3 regions of the Chryseobacterium nakagawai genome follow, and region 1 is predicted to be linked to each of the others. Evidence: riboswitches for the same ligand, from Rfam matches in the RefSeq annotation. Region 1 holds a riboswitch; each other region holds the start of a gene.
The links. Region 1 has a riboswitch for cobalamin ahead of EL260_RS08835 (T9SS type A sorting domain-containing protein). Riboswitches for the same ligand answer to the same signal wherever they lie in the genome.
Positions count from the first base shown of each region.

Region 1 (6,742 bases):
TATTCGTTAACGATAGAATAGGTAGGGGAGTTTACTTCATCCTTACTTCCCAGATTTTTAAGCAAAAATTGGGAAAAAGTGGTTTTTCCTGCCCCTAGATTCCCTTTAAGTAAAAGGATATTATGTTTTAGTTGAGGAAGAATATTGTCAACAACTTCCTGCCAGTCTTCGATGGTATGTATAGTGAATTGCATAGGCTGATTTGTTTGCAAAAATAATCATAAAACAGTCGATATATATACAACTAGTTATATAAAGTTATATAATTGTAAGGTTTTTTTTTATGTGTATTTTTGCATTATGATTTCGAAGCAGACAATAGACAAAATTTTTTCAACAATACGGGTAGAAGAGATAGTAGGAGAGTACGTTCAGTTGAAAAGAGCAGGGTCTAATTTTAAAGGACTCAGCCCTTTTCACGAGGAAAAGTCTCCCAGTTTTGTAGTCTCTCCAAGTAAGCAGATCTGGAAAGACTTCTCTACCGGAAAAGGAGGGACGGCGATTTCTTTCCTGATGGAAATTGAGAACTTCACTTATCCTGAGGCGCTTCGTCATGCTGCCAAGAAATATGGAATTGAAATCGAAGAAGATCTGCGTGAAATTTCTGAAGAAGCCAAACATGCCCAAACAGAAAAAGATCTGTTATATAAAATTCATGAAGTAGCCAATACTTATTTTCAGGAAATCCTTTGGGACGATGAAGAAGGTAGAAGCATCGGTTTTGCTTATTTCAAGGAAAGGGAGCTTAAAGATGACATCATCAAAAAGTTCCAACTAGGATATTCTCCCGAAAAGAAAAATGCTTTTACGACTTATGCATTGGAGAAAGGATATACTAAGGAAATTCTTGAAAAATCAGGACTCTCTATTTTCCCTGAAAATACTCCGGCAGGGGTTGACAGATTCCGGGAAAGGGTAATTTTCCCAATCCATAGTTTCTCAGGAAGGGTTTTAGGTTTTGGAGCCAGAATTCTTAAGAATAACGTAAAAACAGCGAAATATCTTAACTCACCGGAAACGGAAATTTATCATAAATCCAATGTTCTTTATGGATTAAACCAAAGTAAACAGTCTATTTCAAGAAAGAACGGCTGTCTTTTAGTGGAAGGGTATATGGATGTGATCTCGCTTCATATGTCCGGAATTGAAAATGTCGTAGCCAGTTCGGGAACTTCCCTGACCACAGAGCAAATCAAGCTGATTAAAAGGCTTACGGAAAATGTAACGATTCTTTTTGATGGAGATAATGCCGGAATCAAAGCGAGTTTCCGAAGTATTGATATGCTCCTTACAGAAGGAATGAATATTCGTGTTCTGCTTTTTCCGGATGGGGATGACCCGGATTCTTTTGCCAGAAAGCATCCACAAGAATATGTAGAAAAGTACATCGAAAATGAAGCGATGGATTTCATCGACTTTAAAGCTGAGATTCTGTTACGGGATGTTGGAAATGATCCTATTAAAAAGGCAGAGGCCATTCGTGATATTGTTAAATCGGTTTCCTTTGTACAGAATGCACTGAAAAGAGAGGTATACCTGAAGGAGGTCTCCAATAAATTCGGACTTTCTGAGCAGAGTCTTTTCAATGAGCTTGATGTTCAGAAGCAGATTACCCAGAATCAGACCCATCATGTTCAGCAACAACAGAAGGAAAAAGTCGCACCAAAGCTGGAGATTGTTCCTTTGGATCAGGAAAAAGAAGATCCTTTTTTATTCGATGTCCTGTTTATGGAGAATAAACTGGTAGATCATATGCTGATGTTTGGAGATATTGTACTGAAAAGAAGAAATGAGAATAATGAAGAGTATCAGATTACAGTCATTGAAGAGATTCTTCATCATTTTGAAGAAGAGCAGTACGCATTTTTAGTCAAAGAAAATGAGATCATTATCAATCAGGTAAGAGAGGGAATTCAGAAAGATGAATTGAGAAGTGGAAACTTTTTTGTATCTTTTATGGACGAGGAAATTACAACAAAGGTTGTAGATGCTTTGATGCCACTGGATGAACTTGAAAACTGGGCTTCCAGAAATATTTATCCACCTAATTACGGAGATAAGGTAGCAGATCAGATTCAGGGTGATGTTTTATTGCATAAATACAGGTATATTGATTATCTGATCACAGAAACGGCTAAGGAACTGGATCAATACAGCAGCACTGATGAAGTAAAATACTATGAACTTATTAAAAAAATTACCTTGTTGAAGCAGGCTTCCATTAGATTAAGTAATATCATTGAATATTCCCCAATTAAAGGAATCTATGGGAATAGAAAGAGATAGTGTAAGACAAAATAATTACAGATTCTATGACAAAAAGTCCTATAAAATTTTAGGAATAAATATTGTAATTTAAACGTTGAAAATAGTATTAAAATAATACATAATATAAATATGGACATTAAAAAGGAATTCAGAGATTTCTCTGTAAAACATTTAGGAAACAACGGTCTGGCTACCGATCAGTATATGGGAATGTATGGCCCAACGAATCTTACTCCATACATCATGGAAGAAAGAAGACTAAACGTTGCTCAGATGGACGTTTTCTCTCGTTTGATGATGGACAGAATTATCTTTTTAGGAACAGGAATTGACGATCAGGTAGCGAATATCGTTACTGCTCAGCTTTTATTCTTAGAAAGTGCAGATCCGTCTAAAGATATTCAGATCTACATCAATTCTCCTGGGGGTAGTGTGTATGCAGGATTAGGTATTTATGACACCATGCAGATCATTAAGCCTGATGTAGCAACAATCTGTACAGGTATAGCTGCTTCAATGGGAGCTGTATTATTGGTGGCAGGAGAAAAAGGAAAGCGCTCTGCACTTAAACACTCAAGAGTTATGATTCACCAGCCTTCAGGAGGAGCTCAGGGAGTTGCTTCTGATATGGAAATCAACTTAAGAGAGATGTTGAAATTGAAGCAGGAGCTTTATGACATTATCGCTCTTCATTCAGGGCAGACTTATGAGTGGGTAGAGAAATCTTCCGATAGAGATTACTGGATGACTTCTGAAGAAGCTAAAAACTTTGGAATGGTAGATGAGGTTTTACAGAGATCTACAGAAAAAAAATAATTGATTGTATAATCATATTGAAAAAACGCATCCAATTTGGATGCGTTTTTTGTTTGACTGCGAATGCACATATTTTTATATTCATTTTTACTTCTTCACAACCTTATGCACTGTAGAACCATTTTGGGTTTTAACCTCAACCCAATAGATTCCGGTATTTAAGGCTTTAAGATTAATTTTTGTTGCTTGTGAAGTCATTATTTTCTGCCCTAAAGAAGAATAAATATTTACTTCTTTCACCTTTTCAGAACTTTCAATCTGAATAAAATCACTCGTTGGATTAGGATAAATATTGAATAAGGCCTTTTTATTTACAGAAGAGACGGATAATGTAGCGTTACTTGCCTCAGTAGGAGTGAAAGGTCTTCTTTCTCCGAAGCTTAATCCCAACCAGCTATTGTTACCCAATTGTATCTGGCTAAGATCATTCTTTTTCTGCCAGCTGGAAAGATCTTTTCCTGTATATAATTTCCAGTTTTCTGCTCCAGAGTTGTTTCCCGTAAAGGCATTTAATGACAGACTGGAAATTTGATTATTGCCAGAAGTGAAATTGAAATATGAAGCTTGGGATTGAATTAGCTGTAAAGCCTGTTCCGCTGTTATACTGCCATTATATTGAATTCCAAAAACGAAGGAGTTGGCTTCACCATGAGAGTTATTGGTTCCAAAATCTACAACAACAAGACTTTTATTAGTTCCTGTACCAATCCAATTGGTAATTTGAGATGAGGTATACCATTGGGAGCTGTAAGCCGGTACAGGCGCTGATGGTGGAGTGTCGATTTCATCAATACCATAGGTAATACCAAACCACAATCCATCTGTTAAAGCAGTGTAACCTACACCATTATTTTGATTGGACATATTCCCGGCATTGAGACCAGACCAGGTAATCCAGTAATCATCTGTGCTTGGAGTGTGGTGATTGTAGGCAAAACTGTACAGAAACCCTGAAGGGATATCAGCCTCTATTGTAGGTTCTGCCGCCGCAATAGCGTTAATCATGTCTTCCGCCATTAAATTATTACCATCAAAACGATAGCCCCACGCATAAGAGGCAGGTGTATTGTTATCATTGAAATCGGCTATGAAATAAGCCTTTTTAGAACCGGTTCCTACCCAAAACTTAATGTCGTTTTCAGTGAATTGAGCAAAGAATAACTGCATAAAAAGCAGCAAGAAAAAAAGAGAGATTTTTCTCATAATATAATTAAATTAAAGTTTTATTCCCGAAACTTATTTATTGACAGGATGATCTTTAATCCTGAAATTAAATGGGTCTTCAAGGCAGGTCTCCTGGCTCGCATCCTATAGCAGACCTTCCCAGACTTTGGAGTCCAGTGGTATCGTATAGCTACAGGTAAAACAGCTTACAGTTGCGGGTACAGCTCAAGATTTGAATAATATTCTCACTTGATTCCCTATAGTGAACAGTGTTCAACCTTAAAAACGGTGCAAATATATCATATAAATTTTTGATGTCTGTTTTGTGAATTATATAGCAATGGTCAGCTTTTTCTGATGTTGAATTATATTTTTAATAATGGGTTTTATTGATTGATAATAAATTGAGTTTTAATTTTGAATTTTCGAAGTTAAATTTCAATTTTTGTTGTTTATATTGAATTAATCTCAAAGTTATATTGTTAAAATACAATTATCATTACATTCAAGATCAGTTTATAATCAAGTTATACTTTCGCGCCATAAAAGTTAATATGAAAAAACTACTATTATCTGTTTTGATGATGGCTTCATTATGGTCATGCAGCAAAGATGATGACAACAATGTAAATAACCAGGATATTAATTATTCTAAGCTTCCGCAGGAGTTTCCGTTTTCAAAAATGGTAACAATAAACGGAGTAGATGTTATTAATGGTGGATTTGGATCAGGCGCAGCCGCCCATCCTACAAGAAAAGGAGAGTTTTATGTCATTACAGACCGTGGCCCGAACACTGATTACCTAAACGGAAAAAAGTTTTTAACCCCCAACTTTACACCAACTATAATGCATTTTAAAATTAATGCAGAAGGGAATGTGGAAGTCATTAAATATATTAAACTTAAAAATCCATCAGGACAACCTATTACAGGACTTCCAAACCCAGTAGGAATGGGAAGTACAGGTGAAGTAGCTTACGATGCAGCAGGAAATGTTCTGGGTACAGATAAATATGGTTTAGATAGTGAAAGTATTGTAGCAGCACCCGATGGTACATTTTGGGTTTCTGATGAATATGGACCACATATTGTTCATTATAATGCTGATGGAGTAGAGCTGGAAAGAATAAGCCCGATTGGGGTAAATACAGGAAACAGAAAATTACCTGCAGTTTTAGCTAAAAGAAGAGCTAACAGAGGAATGGAAGGTCTTTGTATGACTCCGGACGGAAAAACATTGGTAGGAACCATACAATCAATGATGTTTGTCCCATCAAAGGCGTTGGCAACAAATACAACCTTAACGAGAATTGTAACTTTCGATATCAATACTGGACAAACGAAACAATACCTATATAAACAAGATGGTGGAGCTTCTGATTCGGTTTGTGATATTACAGCATTAGGTAATAATGAATTCCTTGTCATTGAAAGAGATGGTAACTTCGGAACACAGGGCGGAATTAAAAAAGTATACAGAATCAATCTAAATGATGCAACAGATGTAAACGGAACCGATCTTGCAGCGGTAGATGGGATGAAGGTAAACGGAAAAGCACTGGAGCAATGTACATGGGATGAGCTTACCAATGCAGGAATTAAACCTGTTTCTAAAAAAATAGCTGTAGATCTGGTGGCAAAACTAGGTTATGAACATGATAAATTTGAAGGAATTGTTTATTTAGGAAATAATAAGCTGGCCGTTTTCAATGATGATGATTTTGGAGTAGTAGATGACGGAAACGGGAATCCTAAAGCAAAAATACTGCCTAAAACGGGAAAGGTAGACAAAGGAACTATGTATATAGTCGATATTCAATAATTAGATTTTTTTTAACAGAAAACGGCGTGATTTATTCCGCCGTTTTTTATTATATTATTATTGACCTTGATAATTAGTTTAGAAAATAAAAGATATTTGGAAGAAAGGTGCTGTTTGTTCGGCTTATTCAATCCAAACTCTGTTATTTTTAAAATCAATTGTGAAAATATAGCTGCACATGGCTTCAAAATTGAGTACGCCATCATAAATAATATCTCTTGTAAATGACTTTGAGGTAAATGTTTTTTTTCCAATAATAAATGGAGTCTCAGAATTCATTTGATCCTTGTCTTTTGATAGCTTCCAGGTTGCAGCAGTTTCTGTAGATAAAAGTAAAGGCCCGCTGTTTCCAGAATCAAGAAGAAACCAGTATGATTGATTGTCTTTTGGAAGATTCAAAAAAATATTAAGTTCAGTAGCTTCCAGACCATTGGCAAATCTGCTGGAAACTAGATGTTTTCTATGTATTGCCTTTTTGGATGAAGAATGACTTTCAATAATAATGGTATTTTTAGCAAGATTGAGCGTAAGAATATGATCAGTAAATGATTTTAAAGAGATGAGACCATCTATTTTAGGAAATTCTTTTGGCAGAATAGTCATTGAGATATGATCTGATTTTTGAACTTTAATAATTTCTCCGCTCATTCTAAATCCTGTTGCACTTCCAT
Region 1 covers NZ_LR134386.1:1,917,057-1,923,798, forward strand. Annotated here, with positions in the region: gene tsaE (tRNA (adenosine(37)-N6)-threonylcarbamoyltransferase complex ATPase subunit type 1 TsaE) at 1-194, opposite strand, end outside; gene dnaG (DNA primase) at 301-2,286, shown strand; gene clpP (ATP-dependent Clp endopeptidase proteolytic subunit ClpP) at 2,398-3,084, shown strand; gene EL260_RS08835 (T9SS type A sorting domain-containing protein) at 3,172-4,287, opposite strand; cobalamin riboswitch at 4,354-4,545, opposite strand; gene EL260_RS08840 (esterase-like activity of phytase family protein) at 4,803-6,071, shown strand; gene EL260_RS08845 (pepsin/retropepsin-like aspartic protease family protein) at 6,195-6,742, opposite strand, start outside.

Region 2 (6,742 bases), 2.0 Mb from region 1:
TTCCAATAAGAATAAGCATATAATTCTCCCTGTTTCCATTGCTTTTCTTTACGGAGATAGTGACGAATTTCCTTTACTGAAGAAAACTCCGCTGCCACATATCCGGTTCTGGATGATTCCGGTAATATCTGCTGCTTTACAACTTCTGGAAGGCGGCTGCCTTTTTGAGGATATTCATTATGAATCCAAATAAAATTGATGTCTGCCAATGTCTGCAGCTCCTGCTCATCCACCTTACCATCTACTTCAAGGATACAGGTTCCTTTTGCAGAAGGGGGTAAATCTTCAAGAATAGAAGCAATCACCGGAATTCCTGTTGCATCGCCAACGAGTAAATAATTATCTGCCTCGGCATACAATTCTGTTTTCCCGTTCTTCATTAAAATTCCCAATGCGTCTCCTTCCTTTGTATTAAGTGCCCATGCTGAAGCTGGTCCTTCATCTCCATGAGCCACAAAATCAATCCAAATCTCATTTCGGACAAGATCAATGCCCCGGTGCGTATACGTTCTGATAACGGGACGGGTCTCCTCCGGCTGGGGCTTCCATTCCATTTTTTCATAATCAAATTCTGGGAAATAAATTCGATCAACTCCTTGAGGCGGAATAAGAATTTTATTATTCACTCCAATTGTCGTGTTGGCAATCAATGGTACGCATTCCCCTGTAAGAAAGATCCGGATATAATGAGGTGTAATGTATTTTTTCCCGGTCACGGTCAATTCCCCTTGTATAGTCTCCATTTTTTTCATGATATCTTCTTTTTTGTTATTTCCTATTTGATTTCAATTGATAAAAACAAAACCCATTATTAAGAATCATTCTAAATAATTATTATCTTTGTGCAAAACTAATAAGTAAAACGGAAGGATGAGGTATGCAAAAGGGAGTAAAAAGTCCGCAAAAAGGAAAATTTTAATCAAAACAAATAAGGATGGCATTAAGAGTCTACGATGATAAAATTGGAGGAACATTGGTGGAAAGAAAATATCCCAATGCCTATTTTATAAACGATGGTGATATCAGAGAGTATGTTACTCATTTGAAACCTCCTTATGGAGAAGGGTTTTATCATGAAATCTGTTTTGAAAATGTTCATATCGGTTTTGGAAATGTCTCTCTCAAAAACAAAGTATTACTGTACTTTGAAGCAGACTTTGAAAGTGTTGAGATGCATTTTTCACTAAAGGGCAAAAGTGCAGCTCTTTCAGATAATTTTGGTTATAAAGTATGTTTTGAGAGTTATCAGCACAACATTATTTATGCCCATCAGATGTCTGGCCAGATGGAATTTGACGGTCATGAAATGCAGATCCTGGAAATCAATTTAGCCCCTGCCTTCTTTAAAAAATTTCTTCCAGAAGATTCTGAACTCTTCAATACATTCAGGAATGCCATTGAAAAACAGCATTCGTGTCTTATCAACCCGGATCATAACCGGATCAGTCTGGAAATGTATCAACTTCTGAATGACATCATCCATTGTGACCGAAAAGGTGTTTTTAAAAGAATCTATCTTGAAGCAAAAGTGGCAGAACTTCTCCTTTTACAGTTGGAACAGCTTTTTAACAGCAAATCTTCATCCCTTCTTAAAAAAGATGAAGAGAAAATATATGCGGTGAGAGATTTTATCATTAACAATCTTGACCAAAACTGTTCATTAATAGACCTTGCTCATCAAGTAGGGACCAATGAATTTACATTAAAAAAAGGCTTTAAGGAACTGTTTGGAACTACCGTTTTTAATTTCTGGAATGATACAAAGATGGAACAGGCAAAAAAAATGCTTCTTGAAGGAGATTTGAATATTAATGAAATTTCTGAAATTATCGGGTACAAAAATCCGAGACATTTTTCAGCAGCATTTAAGAGAAAGTATAATTTAATTCCTAGTAAACTTAGGAACGCCAATGGTATAACTCACTAAATTCATCAATAATCTCAACTTAATTCACCCGTTAAAATTCATAAAATCATCCCTTAGTGCTCACCCTTCGCTATAAGACTTAACTCCACTATTTTCAAATATAAAAAGTAGCCATAAAAACACATCTTTTATTTTATTTCATGTAACATTCAGCCTTATTTGTTAATGATTTGGTAATAAGAAAACACTACAAAAAGACTGATTTTTATCATATCACCAAAAAACAAAGATTCACAAAACAAACATTATCAATTAATTATCCAAAATTAATTATTGTTTACATAAAATATTTTGTCGTTCTCATAAAATGGCTATATTTACCACCAAGGAGTTCTTAACACCTTCTTTATCAACCGAAATTGGTTACACTTAGCGGTGTATTAAAAGGGAATCGTGTGTAAATCACGAACTGTCGCGCAACTGTAAGTAACAACTAAAGGTTTTTATCAAATCAATATCCACTGTATACTCCGGTATATGGGAAGGATGATAAAAACTGTTACAAGTCAGGAGACCTGCCTATTTCGTAGTGACGATGCTTTCGCGATCTGAAGCTTATAGTCAGGTATGATACGGTATGGATAATTGTGTGATAATATTGTTTATCTACTGATCTCATTTTTGAGGTAGATACTGGCAGAATAGCGTGTGCTTATTCTGTAGGTCTATAACTCATCCGTGTCCCCTTTCCATAATTTTTCTTTCTCACAAAACATCGTGAAGTTTATCAAGAACTTTTTATTGGGTTTAATCTATGTAAAAAGTTAAAAATGTACCAAGCCAATCACGATTATGCATCCATGGGCAAGAGATCTATCACAAAGTTCTCATGCTGCAGAGTTTCACAACAACCTCAAGCTTCATGCTCATCAACAACGCATCTGATTTCTTCAGATCATTTTCTTTTTACCGCACAGCAGCAGCATAGCAACTCTTCTTTCTTATCGCACAAATTTCAACTAAACAATACATATTAAAATGACTAAAAATGAAAACTGGAAGTCCCCCGGTGCTCAGTTCCGGGAGGCCATGCACAAAGAAAGTCCTCTTCAGATTGTAGGAGCCATCAATGCCAATCATGCATTATTGGCTCAACAAGCAGGCTTTAATGCCATTTATCTTTCGGGAGGCGGTGTTGCTGCCGGATCTTTAGGAGTTCCGGATCTTGGAATTACCACGCTGGAAGATGTATTAATAGACATTCAGCGTATTACCAATGTTTGTGATTTGCCTTTATTGGTAGATGTAGATACAGGTTTTGGCCCATCAGCGTTTAATGTCGCCAGAACGGTAAAGTCATTAATCAAAGCAGGAGCTGCTGCTCTGCATATTGAAGATCAGGTAGGAGCAAAACGTTGTGGTCATCGTCCAGGAAAAGAAATTGTAAGCCAAGAAGAAATGGTAGACCGATTGAAGGCTGCTGCTGACGCGCGTACCGACGAAAACTTCGTAATCGGAGCCAGAACAGATGCCTTTGCCAATGAAGGATTGGAAAAAACCTTAGAAAGAGCAGCGGCTTATAAAGAAGCCGGGGCTGATTTCATTTTCGCAGAAGCCGTTCCCGATTTAAGCTTCTATCAAAAATTTGTAGATGCTACAGGAATCCCTGTATTGGCTAATATAACCGAATTTGGAATGATCAATCTATACACGGTTGATGAATTGAAAAACGCAGGAGTAGGATTGATCCTCTACCCTCTTTCAGCCTTCCGTGCTGCCAATAAAGCCGCGTTGAATGTATATGAGCACATTCGTAAAGATGGAACTCAGGCCCATGTATTAGACACAATGCAAACCAGAGAAGAACTCTACCAAAGCATTGGATACCATGACTATGAACAAAAATTAGATAACCTTTTTAAACAAAATATTAGTAATGTCAACGAATAGCGAACCAACATTCAAGCCTAAGAAAAGCGTAGCCCTTTCAGGAGTAGCAGCAGGTAACACCGCGCTTTGCAGCGTAGGAAAAAGTGGAAATGATCTTCATTACAGAGGATATGATATTCTGGATCTGGCAGAGAAAGCAGAATTTGAAGAAGTAGCTTATCTTTTGATCTATGGTCAGCTGCCTACAGGAGCTCAGTTGAAAAATTATAAAGCCAAATTAAAATCCCTTCGAGGGCTTCCGCATTCTGTAAGAAATATTTTAAAGAGTATTCCTGCAGCGGCTCATCCCATGGATGTCATGCGTTCTATGGTATCCGCTATTGGAAGTATTCAGCCTGAAAAAGATGATCACAATGTGGCAGGAGCAAGAGATATTGCTGATAAATTATTAGCTTCATTCAGTTCCGGACTTTTGTACTGGTATCACTACACCCACAATGGTAAGGAAATCAATGTAGAAACAGATGATGATACGATTGGCGGGCATTTCCTTCACCTTTTACATGGTAAAAAAGCTCCTGATTCCTGGGTAAAAGCCATGGAAATATCGCTTAACCTTTATGCGGAACATGAATTTAATGCTTCTACATTCACCGCTCGTGTTATTGCCGGAACGGCATCAGATTTTTATTCATGTATCACAGGAGCTATCGGTGCTTTAAGAGGACCAAAACATGGAGGAGCCAATGAAGTGGCCTTCGAAATCCAAAGCCGTTACAACTCACCGGACGAAGCTGAAGCTGATATTCGCCAGCGTATTGCTAACAAAGAGGTAATTATCGGATTTGGACACCCTGTTTATACAATTTCAGACCCTAGAAACGTAGTCATTAAAAAAGTAGCCAAAGAACTTTCAGAAGAGGCTGGAGATATGCTGTTGTATAATATCGCTGAAAGGTTAGAAACCGTGATGTGGGAAGAAAAGAAAATGTTCCCGAACCTGGATTGGTTCTCTGCGGTATCTTACCATTTAATGGGAGTACCAACCCTTATGTTTACTCCACTGTTCGTTATTTCCAGAGTGACAGGATGGAGCGCTCACATTATTGAACAGAGACAGGATGGAAAAATCATTCGTCCAAGTGCCAATTATACAGGCCCGGAAAATAAAGAATACGTTTCTCTACAAGACAGAAAATAAACAAATTACCTAATAATAAAACTATAAAACAAAGATGTCATCACACATTTCAAATGAAAGACCACAACCGGATCAAGTATTAGTAGATATTGCAGATTATGTATTAGACTACGAAATTAAAAACGATTTAGCCTGGAAGACCGCTCATTATTGTCTTCTGGACACCATCGGATGTGGTCTGGAAGCTCTAACTTATCCAGCTTGTACAAAACTTTTAGGCCCTATCGTGAAAGGAACAATTGTTCCTAATGGTGCGAAGGTTCCGGGAACACAATTTCAATTAGATCCTGTGCAGGCTGCTTTCAATATCGGAGCTATTATCCGTTGGCTAGATTTTAATGATACATGGCTGGCTGCTGAATGGGGACATCCGTCAGATAACCTGGGTGGAATTTTAGCAACAGCAGACTGGTTATCAAGAACCAATATTGCGGAAGGAAAAGCGCCTTTAAAAATGAAGCAGGTATTGGAAGCTATGATCATGGCTCACGAGATTCAGGGCGTAATGGCATTGGAAAACTCTTTCAATAAAGTAGGTCTTGATCATGTATTATTGGTAAAACTGGCTTCTACAGCTGTTGTTGGAAAATTGATAGGCTTAACTCGTGATGAGATCATCAATGCTGTATCATTAGCTTTTGTAGACGGACAATCTTTAAGAACATACCGTCATGCTCCCAATACAGGTTCCCGTAAATCATGGGCTGCGGGTGATGCCACTTCAAGAGCAGTACGCTTAGCATTAATCGCTAAAACAGGAGAAATGGGCTATCCATCTGTTTTAACAGCTAAAACTTGGGGATTCTATGATGTCTCTTTCAAAGGAAATGAATTTAAATTCCAGAGAGAATATGGCTCTTATGTGATGGAGAATGTATTATTCAAAATTTCATTCCCGGCTGAATTCCATTCTCAAACTGCTGTAGAAGCTGCAATGACACTGCATTCTACCTTGAAAAAGCTTGGAAAAACAACAGACGATATCAAAAAGGTGACCATCCGTACCCACGAAGCGGCTATTCGTATCATCGATAAAAAAGGGCCTTTGAACAACCCGGCAGACCGTGACCACTGTATCCAATATATGGTAGCTGTACCATTGATCTATGGAAGATTAACGGCTGCTGATTATGAAAATAATATTGCTTCAGATCCAAGAATTGATATTCTGCGTGATAAAATAGAATGTGTGGAAGATGTTCAGTTTACAACCGATTATCATGATCCTGAAAAACGTTCCATTGCTAATGCGATGACCGTAGAACTTAATGACGGAACTGTTTTGGATGAAATTGTGGTAGAATATCCTATCGGACACAAACGAAGAAGAGAGGAAGGAATTCCGGAACTCATCAAGAAATACAAAGTCAACTTAGCTCGTATTTTCCCTGAAAAACAGCAAAAAACAGTCCTTGAAAACTCATTGGAATACGAAACATTGATTAATCTTAATGTCAATGAATTCGTTGATCTACTGGTAATATAACCCAATTAAAAGTTGAAAGTAAGCAACACCACTTACTTTCAACTTTCCTTCTCAACTTTTCAACTTAATAAAGCATGTCACAAAAAGTAAAAATATTAATCAACGGAGCGTTTATTGAAAGTAAAACTCAAGAATACCTTCCTGTAGAAAACCCTGCTTCCCAAGAAATTCTTGCTGAAGTACCTTTAACATTAGTATCAGAAATCGACCAGGCCATTGAAGCTGCTACAGAAGCTTTCAAAATCTGGAAAGAGGTAGCCACTCCTGAAAGAGCAAGGTTATTTTTTAAATACCAGCA
Region 2 covers NZ_LR134386.1:3,959,455-3,966,196, forward strand. Annotated here, with positions in the region: gene EL260_RS17875 (siderophore-interacting protein) at 1-752, opposite strand, end outside; gene EL260_RS17880 (helix-turn-helix transcriptional regulator) at 935-1,927, shown strand; cobalamin riboswitch at 2,271-2,464, shown strand; gene prpB (methylisocitrate lyase) at 2,906-3,817, shown strand; gene prpC (bifunctional 2-methylcitrate synthase/citrate synthase) at 3,804-4,958, shown strand; gene EL260_RS17895 (bifunctional 2-methylcitrate dehydratase/aconitate hydratase) at 4,993-6,444, shown strand; gene EL260_RS17900 (CoA-acylating methylmalonate-semialdehyde dehydrogenase) at 6,519-6,742, shown strand, end outside.
Region 2: another riboswitch for cobalamin. It lies ahead of prpB (methylisocitrate lyase); the one in region 1 lies ahead of EL260_RS08835 (T9SS type A sorting domain-containing protein).

Region 3 (6,742 bases), 1.3 Mb from region 1:
TTGCAATTGCTTTAAGCATATCTTCACCTGTTGCATTTCCATCCCATCTGAATCCCCATACTAAAGCATCCGGATTTTTACTATCATTCCACTGTACTACGAATGCAGCCTGGTTAGAGCCTGTTCCCACCCAATACTGAATATCAGAAAAAGTGATGTTGGTTGTAATATTAGTGGTAGTTAACGGAGTATTCCCCGGAATATCATTCCTTGGAACTCCCTGTACTTTTATCTGGGCATTCGTGAAAAATGCAAACAGAAAAAGTAGGGTAAAAAGGTAGAACTTTTTCATTTTTATTGATTTAAATATATTTTACGTACGTTATTTTTTTAGATGTAAATCGTAGGCTCCTGCCACTTCTGTAGAAACCTCCCCCAGCCATCCGGCTTCCTGATTGATTCCAGTGTATACTTTTACGAAATCTATTCCCGGAAGCTTCACATATTTTCCGTTTTTGTCAACTGCCCATGAAATATCGATATTGGAAGCCTCATCATTATTAGGGGCATTATCCGCATATCCAAATTCATAGGATTTTCCTACCCAATAGTTTCCTACTCCACTCTGATCATAAAAATTATCTTTAAGCCTGGTCCCTGTAAAACTGTAAGAAGCATCTGAAAGCCATAAAGGATAGTAACTCTGTGAATGGAATGCATTTTTTGTTTTAAATCCTGTGTTCCCAAGATTATCCTGCCATTTGATATATTCTATATCTGTCTGCCAGCCGTCATTTCCCGGAACGGGAGCTTTATTTTCATTAGGTTTGAAGTAAGTAATATTATAATTTTTGGTCGTCGTATTTTTAAAGTACTCACTGCCTGCAATTTCGTACCACTCATCATCATCAGGTTTTCCATTTTTATTTTTATCATAGGCTACCATAATAATTCCTGGCTCACAACTTCCGGAGCGAGGATCATTAGCAGAGTTTCCAAAAAACGCATTGCCTAATATTTTAAAATCTCTTCCCTCCATATTAGGAATGGTATGATCGAAACCAAACACTACATGTCCTCCGAAACCTCCAAGGCTTATCATGGAAGAATTAGAACCTACCAGATAGTCATTGGCTTTTTTAATCATATCTGCTGCTGTATTGCCCAAATCATATTCTGGAATTTCATTCATAAACTGTCCTACTGCCGGACGGAAGTCAAAAACTTTGGAAATGTATTTACTTAATGTTCCTGCTTCTTTGGTGACTCTGATTTTAGAATGAAAAACTTTATCGCTTCCTACTTTTAATGTTAAAGGATAAGTAGCGGTCTTTGTGCTGATAAATTCCAGTTCGGAATTCTGGGAGATGATAGAGTCATTAATGCTCCAGGTAATGTTTCCTGAAATATTGGTAGGAATACTCAGTACCCTGAAACGTTCAATGGTATAAGCAGTATCTAATCCTTTAAACGTGGGAGGTATTACTTCCGGATCAGTAGGAACCGGTGCTGCAACCTCATCATCATGCTGACAGGACGCAATCATTCCTGCAAATAGAAGGGATAAAAACCCAGCTGTTAAATAAGTAATAGTTTTTTTATTCATGTTGATCAGTTTCATTTAATTATATAAAAAGGCAAAATGGGCAGGGATATTTCCACCTTCGGTTTTCCATTTAAAATGTCCGTTTTTATCAAAACAGTATACAAATCCCATTGATACGTAGTTTCGGGCATCTGTCATATAAATATCTTCTGTAATTGGATTGACTGCGATTCCGTAAGGTGTTTTAATGATGGATTCGTATTCTTTATCAATAATCCTATTGGAAATAACCTGCTCATTCTTTACGTCTATGATTCCAAATGTTTTTACATAAGCATGGGTATTATAATTGAATTCATTTCCGTAGTAATACAACTTATCATTCACGATGGTCATTTCACTAACGGCAATATGAAAGTCTTTCTTTATCACTCCGGTTGCTGCATCTACCAGGTATAAATTGGAAGGAACATTATAATAATCTCCTCTTGAACTTACATATAGATCTCCGTAATTGTCTTTTTTAAGACGGTGAAGGTTAATGGCAACATCAATTTTTTTCTTTTCTGTAAAAGTGTTCAGATCAATTACAGAAACAGTCCTATCATAATTCGGAACCATGTATCCTCCGGAATTGGCAACAAATAATTGATTTCCCACAATTTCCATTTCTTCGGGCTGGTATCCTACTGTTGCTGTACGCTGGATGGAAAGGGATACAGTATCTATTTCTGCAACTTTACCTTTGGGAGCCAGCGGATTGATATCTACAGGACCGGCATAGCTGCTGGCATACGCTTTTCCATCCTTGAAGGTCATGTATCTGCAATTCTGTAAATAAATTGATTTAATATGCTTGGCAGTCTTAGCATCAAGAACTTCGATGGTATTGGAAACATTGACCACAATATATAGCTTGCTTCCATAGATTTTAATATCATTTCCTACGTCTCCCAGTTCTTTTAAAACATTCGGATTGATCTCGGAATAAATATTCCGATAATAGGTGCCTTTGGTATAATCAAAAAAATCAAGGGTGCATTTATTGCTTCCCATATTTCCTTCATTCAATACATAGAATCCTTTTATTCCCGTGTTTTCAACAGGGTTAAGCCCTTCCACAACTTCCATAGGAATAAGAATCTCATCGGTACGACAGGAAACAAGCGTTACCAATGCAAAAAACAAGAAATAAATATTTAGCTTTCTCATAAGGTGAAGTTTAAAGTGAGTCTGAAATTTCTTCCCGGCATAGGATAGTTTTTTACCACATCATAATATTGGTTAAAAACATTGTTCATTTCAAGGTTGATTTTAAAAGGATGCCCTGCCAGTCTCAATTTTCTCTGAACAGAAAGATCGTGGGTATACCAGGGCTGAATAAAATTGTACTGAATATTATCCAGCTGCCCATCATATCTTTCTCCTACATAAATTGTACTGTAGTTGAAGCTCCAGTCTTTATAGTCGGCCATTAAGGTAAAAGATCCACTATGCCTGGGTGTATAAGGGATTTGTTGTCCATAATAGGTTTCTGTCTTCCCTTCACTAATCGTTTTATCTTTCGCTCTCTGGTAGGTATATGCTAATAATGGTTTAACTTTTACATCTCCAAACATTAATTCGGTCTGAATGTTCACGTCTGTTCCGATGATTTCGACCTTTCCAAGGTTCAGCATCATCCATCTAAACATATTGGTAGTAGGGACAGCAACAATTTTATCTGTTACCTTGTTATAATATCCATCTACTTTTATATAAAGTCCTTTAAATAAAGAATGATCGTATTTTTTCTGATACGTAAACCCTACATCATACTGATGGGTAAACTCGGGTTGCAGATAAGTATTTCCTACGCTGGTATAATACAGATCATTAAAAGTTGGTAATCTGAAGATATTTTTATAGAATGCCCTAAGCGTAAGTTCCGGTATTGAAGTCGGCTGGTAGCTCATAAAGAAGGCTGGTGTAAATTCTCTTCTGTCATCAGGTCGCTTGTTCATTCTTACCTCCTCAAAGGTAAATGTCCCTAAAAGGCTTCCTAAGAATTTAAATCTGTTCCACTGATAGGTTGTAGCCAATGCAACAAGAGTTGTATAACGCGTAGGATAAGAAAATTCACGTAAATCAGCATCAAGATTATTATACTGAAAGTCCCCACTTAAACTCACATCCCAATTTGAATTGATTGTATAAATATTGGAAGATGAAAGATAAACCTCCCGTTGGATATAGGTATTTTTTGCGGGATAAACTGCCTGAGATAATACTGTATCATTAAAATAAGTATAATCATAAGCAAACTTCGCCTTCAGCTGAGTTTCAAGCTTAGGAAACAGCTTTTTTCTGAAATTGGCCTGTACAAAATAGTTTTCATCAAGCATTCTTGCACCTCTTGCTTTAAAACGCTTCTTTACAATAGGTGCCGGAATACCACGGTTTGAAATATAACCGTATCCACGGATATTCCAGCTTCCGTTATTTAAAGTTCCATTAATAGCGGTTTCAAAACGCTTTGCCTTAATATCGGAATCATATCTTTTGGAAATGGTATCAGCTGCTGTAGTACCGTTTGGGAATTTCCTACCATAGTAAAATTTGTAAAGGCCATCACTTTGGAGAAATTCTGCACTGGCGCTTGCTGAAATTCTTTTTGAAATTTTTTGTTCTAAACGGAAGGAAGGATTAAATAAATCAATAGAAGCACTTTTTGCTCTGATCAGAAGATTGGTTTTCTTACCGCCGGTGAATGTTGGTGTTTTGGGTTGTAAATAAATGGATCCCGATGACCCGAAATCTTTGGCAGGCTGGAAAATTTCACTTTTCTGACCGTTGTACAATGAGATTTCTTCAAGATCATCCAAAGAATACCTTCCTAAGTCTACCAATCCGTTCTGAGCATTCCCTAATTGGATTCCATCATAGAAAACACCTACATGCTGACTTCCCATACTTCGGATATTGACCGTCTTCAAACCACCCATTCCGCCATAATCTTTAATCTGAACTCCGGCAAAATATCTCAGTGCATCAGCAACAGAATGACTGTTGAGCCGTTCAAGCTCTTCGCCTTGTAAGACCTGAGCAGGAAGGATTTCTTTAAAATTCTTTTTGTAAATATTGACAGTCTTTATAGCTTCTCCTTTAATACTGTCTTTTTTATGAGTCTGAGAAAACAGGAATTGTGAGGTAAACACGAATGCCGTGAAAACAATTTTATGGAATTGAAATGTAGTTAGTTTTGCTATCATTAGCTCATTCATGGATCATGATGACGCTAATGGATATAAGAAAAGCAACGACAAAGCACAGCTGTCACTGCACAAAATCATTGTTGTCCTAAGCTTTATTCCACGAAAGCGTCAAACGTTTATTATTTCTGGCAGGTCTTCTGACTTACTCCGTTTTTGAAATCCTTCCCATTCCTAAAAACAGTGGATCTATTTTTCAAAAACTTTGGTGTGGAGCTTACAGCAGCGGGTCTGTTCCGGATTTTCACCGGATTCCCTTTTAAGAGCTTATTATGGCTCACCAAATTCCGGCAAAGATATAAAATTCCCACCAGATACGATGGTATGCAGAACAAAATGATTATCAATCAATAAACATGAAAAATCCCGCTACATTGTAACGGGATTTAAACAATCAATTTTTACTGAGTTTTTCTGTTTTTAGCAATGATTATTTTTTCACAAATTCACGATCGCTCAGTGTTTTCAGAAACAGGATAAGATTGGTCTTTTCCTGCTCTGAGAGAGGAATTCTGTTTCCATTATTTTTAAAAACAGGATCAAGATTATCTGCAGATAGAACCCCTTTATCAAAATAATCAAGGACTGCCCTTAATGTTGGGAACTGGCCATAGCTTCCATAAGGAGCCGTATATTCTACATTTCTTAAAGAAGGAACTCTGAAGCTCATATAATCTGCTGGAATACCGGTAACTCTTCCCCGTCCCGCCTCATTGGTATCCGGATTTACAGGAAACCCGATATTTCTGAAACTCTGATCGGTAAATAATTCTGTATTATGACAACTCACACATTTCTGTTGAAAAGTCTGATATCCCAAGGCTTCATTTTCTGTGAAAGTTTCTCCTCCTTTTCTTTTTACCTTATCATATTTGCTATTAGCAGAAATCAGGGTGTACTCATACTGTGCAATACTTTTATAAATTCTTTCAGCAGTAATGGTTTCGTCTCCAAAGGCTTTTCGGAACAGATCTTTATACATCATATCATCTCTTATTTTGCCTATCACCTCCAGAATAGAAGAACCCATTTCTTCATGAGTGATAATAGGAACTAAGGGTTGATTCTCCAATTGAAGGATATTGCCATCCCAATTATAAAACTTCATAAAGAGCATGTTCTGAATAGCAGGAACATTTCGCAATCCTACTCTATTCTGAATTCCTATTCCCTGTGCATTATGATCTGCAAAGGCATTTCCTTGTATATGACAACTGGAGCAGGAAATACTATTATCTGCACTCAGCCTTTTCTCATTAAATAATTTTTCCCCCAACTCTACTCCATATTTTGTAGGTCTGTTAGAGTTCACCGAATTGTTTAGTTCCGGAAATCCAGACGGAATATTGAGCGAAATCTGTGGATTATCGCCAGAAATAGGTTCGTAACGATCGTTATTACAAGATATTAACAGAATAATAATGGCTAAAATGCTTAATCCTTTTTTCATTGCAGCAGAAAGAAGTTTAGTTTTCAACAGCACTCACTGAAAACATTCCGGAAATATCACTTGAACCGTTTCCACCGAGGTTATCAACAAATTTTACCATTTGGTTAGCAGTATGAATATTCGGAGTAGCATTGCCATCTGATCCTGTTCCCGTAACCAATACAATCGTATTGATTTTCCCCGTCAACAATTTATCAAAATCTGCTTTAATAATAATTTTAGGCGCTTTGCTACCCACGATAGCATGTTGGGAAAGATCTAAAGTGACATCTCTATACGCATCTACTCCCTGGGTAAAATTACCTTCTGATCCTTTTATGGTACTTCCTGTGTGGATAGACATCTGTTTGTTATCTGTTCCATAAAAACCTTCAATTTTTGTAAAACGATACCCTGCTCCCCACTCCCACATCATTTGGGTATCATTGGAACCTGCAGTGGCATAGAACTTTGGAAATCTCACCTGATCCAAAACATTCAGATCTTTTTTTACTCCTAATCCGAATTTGATTTTTTTATACTCTCCAGCAGGTATATTACTCAATAAGTAACGAA
Region 3 covers NZ_LR134386.1:634,826-641,567, reverse strand. Annotated here, with positions in the region: gene EL260_RS02885 (DUF5074 domain-containing protein) at 1-292, opposite strand, end outside; gene EL260_RS02880 (cell surface protein) at 323-1,546, opposite strand; gene EL260_RS02875 (YncE family protein) at 1,562-2,698, opposite strand; gene EL260_RS02870 (TonB-dependent receptor plug domain-containing protein) at 2,695-4,737, opposite strand; cobalamin riboswitch at 4,851-5,037, opposite strand; gene EL260_RS02865 (cytochrome-c peroxidase) at 5,168-6,187, opposite strand; gene EL260_RS02860 (MbnP family protein) at 6,204-6,742, opposite strand, start outside.
Region 3: another riboswitch for cobalamin. It lies ahead of EL260_RS02870 (TonB-dependent receptor plug domain-containing protein); the one in region 1 lies ahead of EL260_RS08835 (T9SS type A sorting domain-containing protein).